Regions from separate parts of the Brachybacterium sp. J144 genome, predicted to be linked through region 2. Evidence: predicted binding sites of a transcription regulator. Region 2 holds the regulator's gene; the other holds the start of a gene.

Region 1 (4,409 bases), on a different contig from region 2:
ACGTCGTGCGCGTCCGCGAAGCCCGCATCGCGCAGCACCCGCCAGGGCGTGCTGTCCCCGCCGGTGGCGTTGAAGTCGCCCATCAGCAGCGTCGGCGCGCCGTCTGCCGCCTCCCGCAGCCGCTGAGCGATCAGTCCCGCGCCCTTCTCCCGGGCCCGCTCCCCCGCATGGTCGAGATGGGTGACGGCGAAGACCAGCTCCCCGCCGGTCCACCGGTCCCGGACCCGCGCCCACACCGCGATCCGTGGGCAGTGCCCGTCCCAGCCCTGCGAGCCGATCCGCGCCGGATCCTCCGACAGCCAGAACTGGTCCCAGTCCAGCAGGTCGAAGCGCTCCCGCCGCAGGAGCAGCAGGTTGTGCTCCCCCCGGCCGCCGCCCTCGCGGCCGATGCCCAGGCGCAGATGGGTCGCGCCGAGCACCTCGTCCAGCAGCGGGATCTGGGCGGCGAGCACCTCCTGGGTGCCGATCACGTCGGCATCGGCCGCGCGCAGCAGCTCGGCGAGGACCGGGGCGCGGCTCGGCCAGTGGTCCGGGTGCTCGGGCGGCACCGACGGGTCCGCGTACCGGAGGTTCTGGGTGAGCGCGCGCAGGGTCGCAGGGGCTGGGGTGGGGTCAGTCGTCGGCGTCGGGGTCGGGGTCGTGCCGGTGGTCGGGCGGGTGGTCAGGCCGGTGGTCAGGGCGTCGTCGCTCCGCATCGTCATCCCTCCATCCTCGCGCAGCAGCTCCCCGGGGTCGACCCTCGCCCGCCCCTGCCCTGCTGGAACTCCATGCCAGGCGTGAGCTCGAGGCCCCACAGAGCCTGGGGTCACGCAGGGCGCGGAGTTCCAGCAGACGACCGCGAGCACCAGGGCACCGGAGGGAACGCCGACGGGCCCCGACCCTCCGGAGAGGATCGGGGCCCGCAGGTCGCTCGGGGGGAGCGGCAGATGATCAGCCGTGAGGCTGGATCACATCATGCCGCCCATGCCGCCCATGCCCATGTCGTCGCCGCCCGCGGGAGCCTTGACCGGCTCCGGCTTGTCGGCCACGACGGCCTCGGTGGTCAGGAACAGGCCCGCGATGGACGCCGCGTTCTGCAGCGCGGAGCGGGTGACCTTGACCGGATCGATGATGCCGGCAGCGAGCAGGTCCTCGTACTCACCGGTGGCGGCGTTCAGGCCCTGGCCGACGGGGAGGTTCTTGACCTTCTCCGCCACGACGCCGCCCTCGAGGCCGGCGTTGACCGCGATCTGCTTGAGCGGGGCCTCGATGGCGACCTTGACGATGGAGCCGCCGGTGGCCTCGTCGCCCTCGAGCGCGAGGGTGGCGAAGGTGTCCTTGCCGGCCTGCAGCAGCGCTACGCCGCCGCCCGCGACGATGCCCTCGTCGACAGCGGCCTTGGCGTTGCGCACGGCATCCTCGATGCGGTGCTTGCGCTCCTTGAGCTCCACCTCGGTCGCGGCGCCGGCCTTGATGACGGCCACGCCGCCGGCCAGCTTCGCGAGGCGCTCCTGGAGCTTCTCGCGGTCGTAGTCCGAGTCCGAGTTCTCGATCTCGGTGCGGATCTGGGAGACGCGACCGGCGATGCGGTCGGCCTCGCCGGCGCCCTCGACGATGGTGGTCTCGTCCTTGGTGACGACGATCTTGCGCGCCTGGCCGAGCTGCTCGAGACCCGCGGTCTCGAGCTTGAGGCCGACCTCCTCGGCGATGACCTGGCCGCCGGTCAGGATGGCCATGTCCTCGAGCATCGCCTTGCGGCGGTCGCCGAAGCCGGGGGCCTTGACGGCCACGGACTTGAAGGAGCCCTTGAGCTTGTTGACGACGAGCACCGCGAGGGCCTCGCCCTCGACGTCCTCGGCGATGATCGCGAGCGGCTTGCCGGACTGGATGACCTTCTCCAGCAGCGGCAGCAGGTCCTTGACGGTGGAGACCTTGGAGGAGAGCAGGAGGATGTAGGGATCCTCGAGCACGGTCTCCTGACGGTCGGCGTCGGTGACGAAGTAGGGCGAGATGTAGCCCTTGTCGAACCGCATGCCCTCGGTGAGCTCCAGCTCGAGGCCCATGGTGTTGGACTCCTCGACCGTGATCACGCCCTCCTTGCCGACCTTGTCGAGGGCCTCGGCGATGAGCTCGCCGATGGCCGGGTCGGCCGCGGAGATGGCGGCGGTGTTGGCGATCTGGTCCTTGGTCTCGATCTCCTTGGCCTGCGCGAGCAGGGTCTCGGAGACGGCGGCCACGGCCTTGTCGATGCCGCGCTTGAGCGCGATCGGGTTGGCGCCGGCGGCGACGTTGCGCAGGCCCTCGCGCACGAGCGCCTGGGCCAGGACGGTGGCGGTGGTGGTGCCGTCGCCCGCGATGTCGTCGGTCTTCTTGGCGACCTCCTTGACGAGCTCGGCGCCGATCTTCTCGTAGGGGTCCTCGAGCTCGATCTCCTTGGCGATGGAGACGCCGTCGTTGGTGATCGTGGGGGCGCCCCAGGACTTCTCGAGCACGACGTTGCGGCCCTTGGGGCCGAGGGTGACCTTGACGGCGTCGGCGAGCTGGTTCATCCCGCGCTCGAGGCCGCGCCGGGCCTCCTCGTCGTATGCGATGAGCTTGGCCATTGTGGAATCTCTCCCGTGTGGTGTGGTGTCCACCCGACCCTGTGCCCGCGACGGACGGCACCAGCCGCCGTGTTCATGTCCCACGACGACGGGTCCCTCACGGGGCCGGAATGCTCTTGGCCCGTCGCTCGCGAGTGCTGTCACTCTCGAGCGACGAGTGCCAGCTCATCATAAGCACTCTCGGCCCGAGAGTGCTAACCCCGGGAGGAACCGCGCACAGCGGGGGCTCAGCCCTCGCCGTCGCCCTCCTCGGCACCGGCGCCCGGGGACTCGACCGCGAGGAAGGTGATCCGGTTCTGGAACTCGTCGCTCTGCCGCGCCTCACCGGCGCCGACCTCGAGCGCGAGGGCCTGGGCGGTCTCGGCGTCCGCCTCGTCGCGGTAGAAGACCACGGCCTCCTGCTGCTGCGTGTCCGCGGTCTGGATCTGGACGTCCTCCCAGCCGCTCTCCTCGAGGGTGTCGCGCCAGTCGCCGGCGAGCCCGTCGACGCCCGCGGCGTTCATCACGAGCACGGGGACGGTCTTGTCCGCCACGGGGGCGGGTTCCTCCGAGGCTGGCTCCTCCGCCGACTCCTCGCCGGTGGTCTCCTCCGCGGTGGTCTCCGCGGCGGTGGTCGGCTCCTGGGAGCGGTCGTCCCCTCCCCCGCCGCCGAGGTTCCCGATCAGGAACAGCAGCACCACGAGCAGCACCAGGGCCGCCGCGATGATGATGATGTAGAGCAGGTTCTGGCGCCAGAACGGCTCCTCGGCGCGGTGGGCGCCGTGGAACGCGACGGCGTCCGCCTCGTCGTCGAATCGGTCGGGCGGGTAGGGGTACTGGGAATCTGCCACGGGCCCATTAAACCCGCTCCCCCCGGGAGGGCCGTGGAACCCACGCCCATCAGGAGTGTCCGACGGGACACCCGGCCCGCGGATCAGGCGACGCGGTCGCCGCCGCGGCGGGGCATCTCGCCGTGCTCTGAGACCCGTCGGCCGCGCAGCCGGTGCACCAGGGCCGGGGCCGCGCGGAGCGCCCGCGGATCGTCGAGCAGGGCGTTGAGCCGCACGTAGTAGGCGACCTTGGAGATGCCGATCTCCTCACGGATCGCCCGCTCCTTCGCGCCGACGTAGCGGAAGGTGCGCCCCTCGAGCGCGAGGATCGCGAGCTCCTGCGCCGACAGCTCCGGGGCGGGGTCGCCCGGGGAGGGCGACGACGCGGAGGGGGACGGGACGGGCATGGATCGACAGTACGCGGCCGCTCGCGCCGTCCCGCTCCGGCGCGCCGGAGGGTGACGTGCCTGGCAGACTGGCGGCATGCCGCAGCCGCTCGCCGAGATCATCGCCCCCGACTGGGCCGCCGCCCTGGCCCCCGCCGAGGAGCGGATCCACGCGATCGGGGAGTTCCTCCGCGGCGAGGTCGAGGCGGGGCACGGCTACCTGCCCGCCGGGGACCGCGTTTTGCGGGCCTTCACCCGCCCCCTCTCCGAGGTGCGGGTGCTGATCGTCGGCCAGGACCCCTACCCGACGCCGGGCCATCCCATCGGGCTGAGCTTCGCGGTCGAGCGGAACGTGCGACCGCTGCCGCGCTCCCTCGCGAACATCTATACCGAGCTGCGATCTGACCTGGGAATCTCCCCTGCCGCCCACGGCGATCTCTCCTCCTGGCAGGACCAGGGGGTGATGCTGCTGAACCGGGTGCTCACGGTGCGACCGGGCGCGGCCGCCTCCCATCGCCGCCGCGGCTGGGAGGAGGTCACGGAGCTCGCCATCCGCTCCCTCGTGGATCGCGGCGGGCCGCTCGTTACGATCCTGTGGGGACGGGACGCGCAGTCGCTGATCCCCTTGCTGG
Region 2 (4,409 bases):
CGCGAACATCGACCACAGCTTGGCGTCCGAGTCGCTCGCGGGCTGACCGGGGAGCGGGCCGGGGTAGACGCCCTTGATATGGGCGGGGGCCTGGTCGAAGGACATGGGGGCTCCTGAGGTGGGATGGGCGGGCTGCTGCGGGGCGGGGCCCGCCGACGCAGCCTGCGGGGCGGCGTAGGCCGGCTGGGGCGACGGAGCGCCCGAGGGCTGGGCCGCCCCCGCGTGCGGGTCGGAGACCGCGGGCGCCGCGAACGGATCGGCCGACGGGGCGGGCTCGGCCGAGGCCCCGACGGGCTGGGTGGATGCGGCCGGGAACTCCGGTGCGGCGGAGGCCTCGGACTCGCGGGCGAAGGGATCGTGCGGGTGCTCGGACTGGTTCATCGTGGACTCTTCCCTCGGGCTGACCCGGATGGACCGGCGGTTGTGCGATGTGGCCAGCCTAACGACCGCTCTGCGCGTCGTCACCGGGGTGGGCCTCCCCGGTCACCGGGGGTTTTCCCCCGCGACCTTCGTCGCGCCCCGGGCGTTCAGTCCACGGTCACGAAGTCGATGAGCTCCTCGATGCGCCCGGACAGCGTCGGCTCGACATCGGCGTAGGAGCGCACGGTCTCGAGGATCCGCTTCCAGCCGAGGCCCACGTCGTGCTTGTCCCCGTGCGGCCAGCCGAGGGCGGCGAGGGTCCCGATCTTGATGTCGGTGCCCTTGGGGACGTGGGGCCACCGGTCGAGGCCCACGCGAGCGGGCTTCACGGCCTGCCAGACGTCCACGTACGGGTGGCCGAGCACGATCACGTTCCCCGCCGCACCGGGCAGGCGCATCACCTGCTGCGCGATGCGCGACTCCTTGGAGCCGGGCACCAGGTGGTCCACCAGGATCCCGAGGCGCCGGGTGGGGGAGGGAGCGAACTCCTGCACCCGCTCGACGAGGTTGTCGGCGCCCTCCAGCTGCTCGACGACGACGCCCTCGATGCGCAGGTCGTGGCCCCACACCTTGTGCACCAGCTCGGCGTCATGGGTGCCCTCGACCCAGATCCGGGAGGCGCGGGCGGTACGGGCCCGCGCGCCCTCGACGTACACCGAGCCGCTCGCGGAGCGCTTGCGCACGGGCGCCTGCTGGGCGACGGCCCGGGTGAGCACCACGGGCTTCCCGTCGATCATGAATCCGGGACCCAGCGGGAAGGTGCGGCGCACCCCGCGGCCGTCCTCGAGCTCGACCACGAGCTCCCCGGCGATCTTCTCGACCCGGGTCACCGCCCCGGTGAAGCCGGTCGAGGCCTCCTCGACCACGAGATCCTTGCGGGCGGGCACCTCGGTCGCGACGGGGCGGCGGCGATGGTGGGCGGGCGGGGTCGAGGACAGCACGTCTCGGCCGTACCGGTCGGGGAAGGAGGAGGCTGCAGGCACGCCCGGCACGATACCCCCGTGGCGAACGCCTCCCGGGGAGCACCGCGCGGGGCGCGTAGGATTGGCACTCGGCGGCCCCAAGTGCCAGCCCCGTCGGCCGTCCGACGGGTCCGCACCGCGGCCCGCCCGCAGCACAGCACATCGGAGCCAAAGCACATCGGACCCACAGCGGGTCCCCGCCCGTCGGAGGTGAGAGGAACGGACAGCCGCAAGCTGCAGATCCTCGGCGCCATCGTCGAGGACTACGTCGCCACCCGCGAACCCGTCGGGTCGAAGTCCCTGCTGGAGCGCCACGAGCTCGGCGTCTCCGCCGCGACGGTGCGCAACGACATGTCCGCCCTCGAGGAGGAGGGGCTGATCCACCAGCCCCACACCTCCGCGGGCCGCGTCCCCACGGACAAGGGCTACCGGACCTTCGTCGACCACGTCGCGACGGTCAAGCCGCTCTCGGTGCCCGAGCGCCGCGCGATCCACGCCCTGCTCGAGCAGTCCGGGGACGTCGAGGAGCTCCTCGCCCGCACGGTGCGCCTGCTCGCGCAGCTCACCCAGCAGGTCGCGATGGTGCAGTACCCGGCCCGCCGGCAGGCTCGGGTGCGCCACGTCGAGCTGGTCAAGGTCGCCGAGTCCCTGCTGCTGGTGGTGCTGATCCTCGAGTCGGGCCGCGTGGACCAGCGCACCATCCCGGTGACCCCGGGGCGCGACGCCGAGTACTACGCCGGTCTGCGTGATGCGCTGAACCGCACCGTCGCGGGGCGCGAGGTCACCGACCTCTCCGCCCCGCTCGGGGACCTGCTAGAGACCGTCAGCCGCCCGGACCGCGACTCCGCCCGTGAGGTCGCCGAGGCGCTCATCGCCCTCGCCGCGGCCCGAGTCGAGGACCGGATCATGCTCGCGGGCACCGCGAACCTGGCCCGCAGCGCGGAGGACTTCGCCCGCGACGTCGAGCCCCTGCTGGACGTCCTCGAGGAGCAGCTCGTGCTGCTGCGGCTGTTCACCGAGATGCACGCCTCGCCGGGCGCGGTCGAGGTCCGCATCGGATCCGAGCTGCGCGAGTCCGCGCTGACCCAGGCCGCGGTGGTCGGGGCCGGCTACGGCGCGGGCTCCCATCTGGCGATCCTCGGCCCCTCCCGGATGGACTACGTCACCGGCATCTCCACGGTGCAGGCGATCGCGCGGTACGTGTCGCGCTACCTCGAGTGATCGCCGTGCGGAGGTCCGTCTCCGCCCCTCTATCTCTGCTCCCACCCACACCGCAAGGACCCCACTGGTGAACGACGACTACTACGAGCTCCTCGGCGTCTCCCGCGACGCCTCGACCGAGGAGATCAAGAAGGCCTACCGCAAGCTCGCGCGCAGCCTTCACCCCGACGTCAACCCCGATCCTGAGGCGGCGGAGACCTTCAAGAAGGTGTCCCAGGCCTACGAGACGTTGTCCCATGCGGACAAGCGCCGTCAGTACGACATGGGCGGCGGCCCGGGCATGGGCGGCGGCTTCCCCGGCGGTTTCGGCGGCGGCGCCGGCTTCGACATGGGCGACATCTTCGACATGTTCGCGGGTGCCGCGGGCATGCGCGGTCGCGGCCAGGGCCCCGTGCCTCGGCAGCGCCGCGGCGGCGACGTGCTGCGCCGCATCCGCATCGACCTGCGCGACGTCGTCTTCGGCACCGAGCAGAAGGTCACCTTCCGCACGGCGGCGCTGTGCGAGCGCTGCTCCGGCTCCTGCTGCGAGCCGGGCACCAGCCCCACCCGCTGCACCGCCTGCAACGGCTCCGGTCATGTGCAGCGCGTCGCCCAGTCGCTGCTGGGCCAGATGGTCACCATGGCGCCCTGCCCCACCTGCGGCGGGCACGGCGACGTCATCGAGTCTCCCTGCACCGCCTGTTCCGGGCACGGCCGCACGGCTTCCGACCGCGAGGTCACCGTGCGCGTCCCCTCCGGCGTCGAGCACGGCACCCGCATCCAGCTGCGCGGTGAGGGCGAGGTCGGCGAGGCCGGCGGACCCTCCGGCGACCTGTTCGTGGAGCTCTCCGTCTCCGAGCACGACACCTTCGACCGCGACGGCGACGACCTCGTCACCACGATTGCCGTGCCGATGACCTCGGCGGCGCTCGGGGCGACCGTCCCGCTCGAGACCTTCGACGGCATCCAGGAGATCGACGTGAAGCCCGGCTCGCAGCCCGGCGACCAGATCACCCTCAAGGGCCTCGGGGTCACCCCGCTGCGGCGTGAGCGCCGCGGCGACATCCGGGTGGTCCTCGACGTCGACGTCCCCACCTCGCTCAGCGACGAGGAGCGTTCGCTGCTCGAGCAGCTCGCGGCGCTGCGGGGCGACGAGACCACGCGCAAGAAGGGCCACGGCCCCTTCGCGAAGCTCCGTGACCGCCTGCGCGACCTCTGAGCGGAGCACCGCGCCGATGCCCACGACCCCGCCCGGCTTCCTGATCCTCGACGACGCCCTCGCGGGCGCGCGCGAGGGCGATGCCCTCCTGCTCGCGGGGGAGGAGGGGCGGCATGCCGCGAAGGTCGCCCGGATCGGCGCGGGGGAGCGGGTCCTGCTCACCGACGCCCCGGGCCGCCAGGTCCTCGCCGAGGTGACCGCCGCCCGCAAGGAGCAGCTGGATCTGCGCCTGCTCGCCGACCCGAGCCCGGCGGTCCAGCGCCTGCCCCGACTCACCCTGGTCCAGGCCCTCGCCACCGGCGGCCGTGACGAGCAGGCCGTGGAGTCCGCGACGGAGCTCGGCGCGGACCGCCTCGTCCCCTGGATCGCGCAGCGCTCGGTCTCCGTGTGGCGCGGCGAGAAGCTCGCCAAGGGACGGGCGAAGTGGGAGGGGACCGTCCGGGCGGCCGTCAAGCAGTGCCGTCGGCCGGGGATCCCGGAGGTGGCGGAGGCGGTGACCACGACCCGGCTCGTCGAGGACCTGCGCGAGCGCGCGGCCGACAGCGCCCTGGTGCTGGTGCTGCACGAGCAGGAGTCCGTCTCGCTGATGACCCTCGCCGAAGAGCTGC

The links. Region 2 encodes HrcA, which represses chaperone genes, less so after heat shock. Its sites were predicted from a motif close to TTNGCACTCGNNNNNNNCGAGTGCNAA; they were not measured.
Region 1: groL (chaperonin GroEL) is a predicted target of HrcA. The motif match lies at 2,754-2,780, and genes of this name have one in related genera.

Annotation. Positions count from the first base shown of each region.
Region 1 covers NZ_JAZDCG010000031.1:176,832-181,240, reverse strand. Annotated here, with positions in the region: gene V1260_RS12385 (endonuclease/exonuclease/phosphatase family protein) at 1-701, opposite strand, end outside; gene groL (chaperonin GroEL) at 948-2,582, opposite strand; gene V1260_RS12375 (LytR C-terminal domain-containing protein) at 2,810-3,412, opposite strand; gene V1260_RS12370 (DUF3263 domain-containing protein) at 3,496-3,798, opposite strand; gene V1260_RS12365 (uracil-DNA glycosylase) at 3,875-4,409, shown strand, end outside.
Region 2 covers NZ_JAZDCG010000024.1:26,384-30,792, forward strand. Annotated here, with positions in the region: gene V1260_RS09340 (DUF4870 domain-containing protein) at 1-381, opposite strand, end outside; gene V1260_RS09345 (DUF3097 domain-containing protein) at 528-1,412, opposite strand; gene hrcA (heat-inducible transcriptional repressor HrcA) at 1,593-2,603, shown strand; gene dnaJ (molecular chaperone DnaJ) at 2,671-3,801, shown strand; gene V1260_RS09360 (16S rRNA (uracil(1498)-N(3))-methyltransferase) at 3,818-4,409, shown strand, end outside.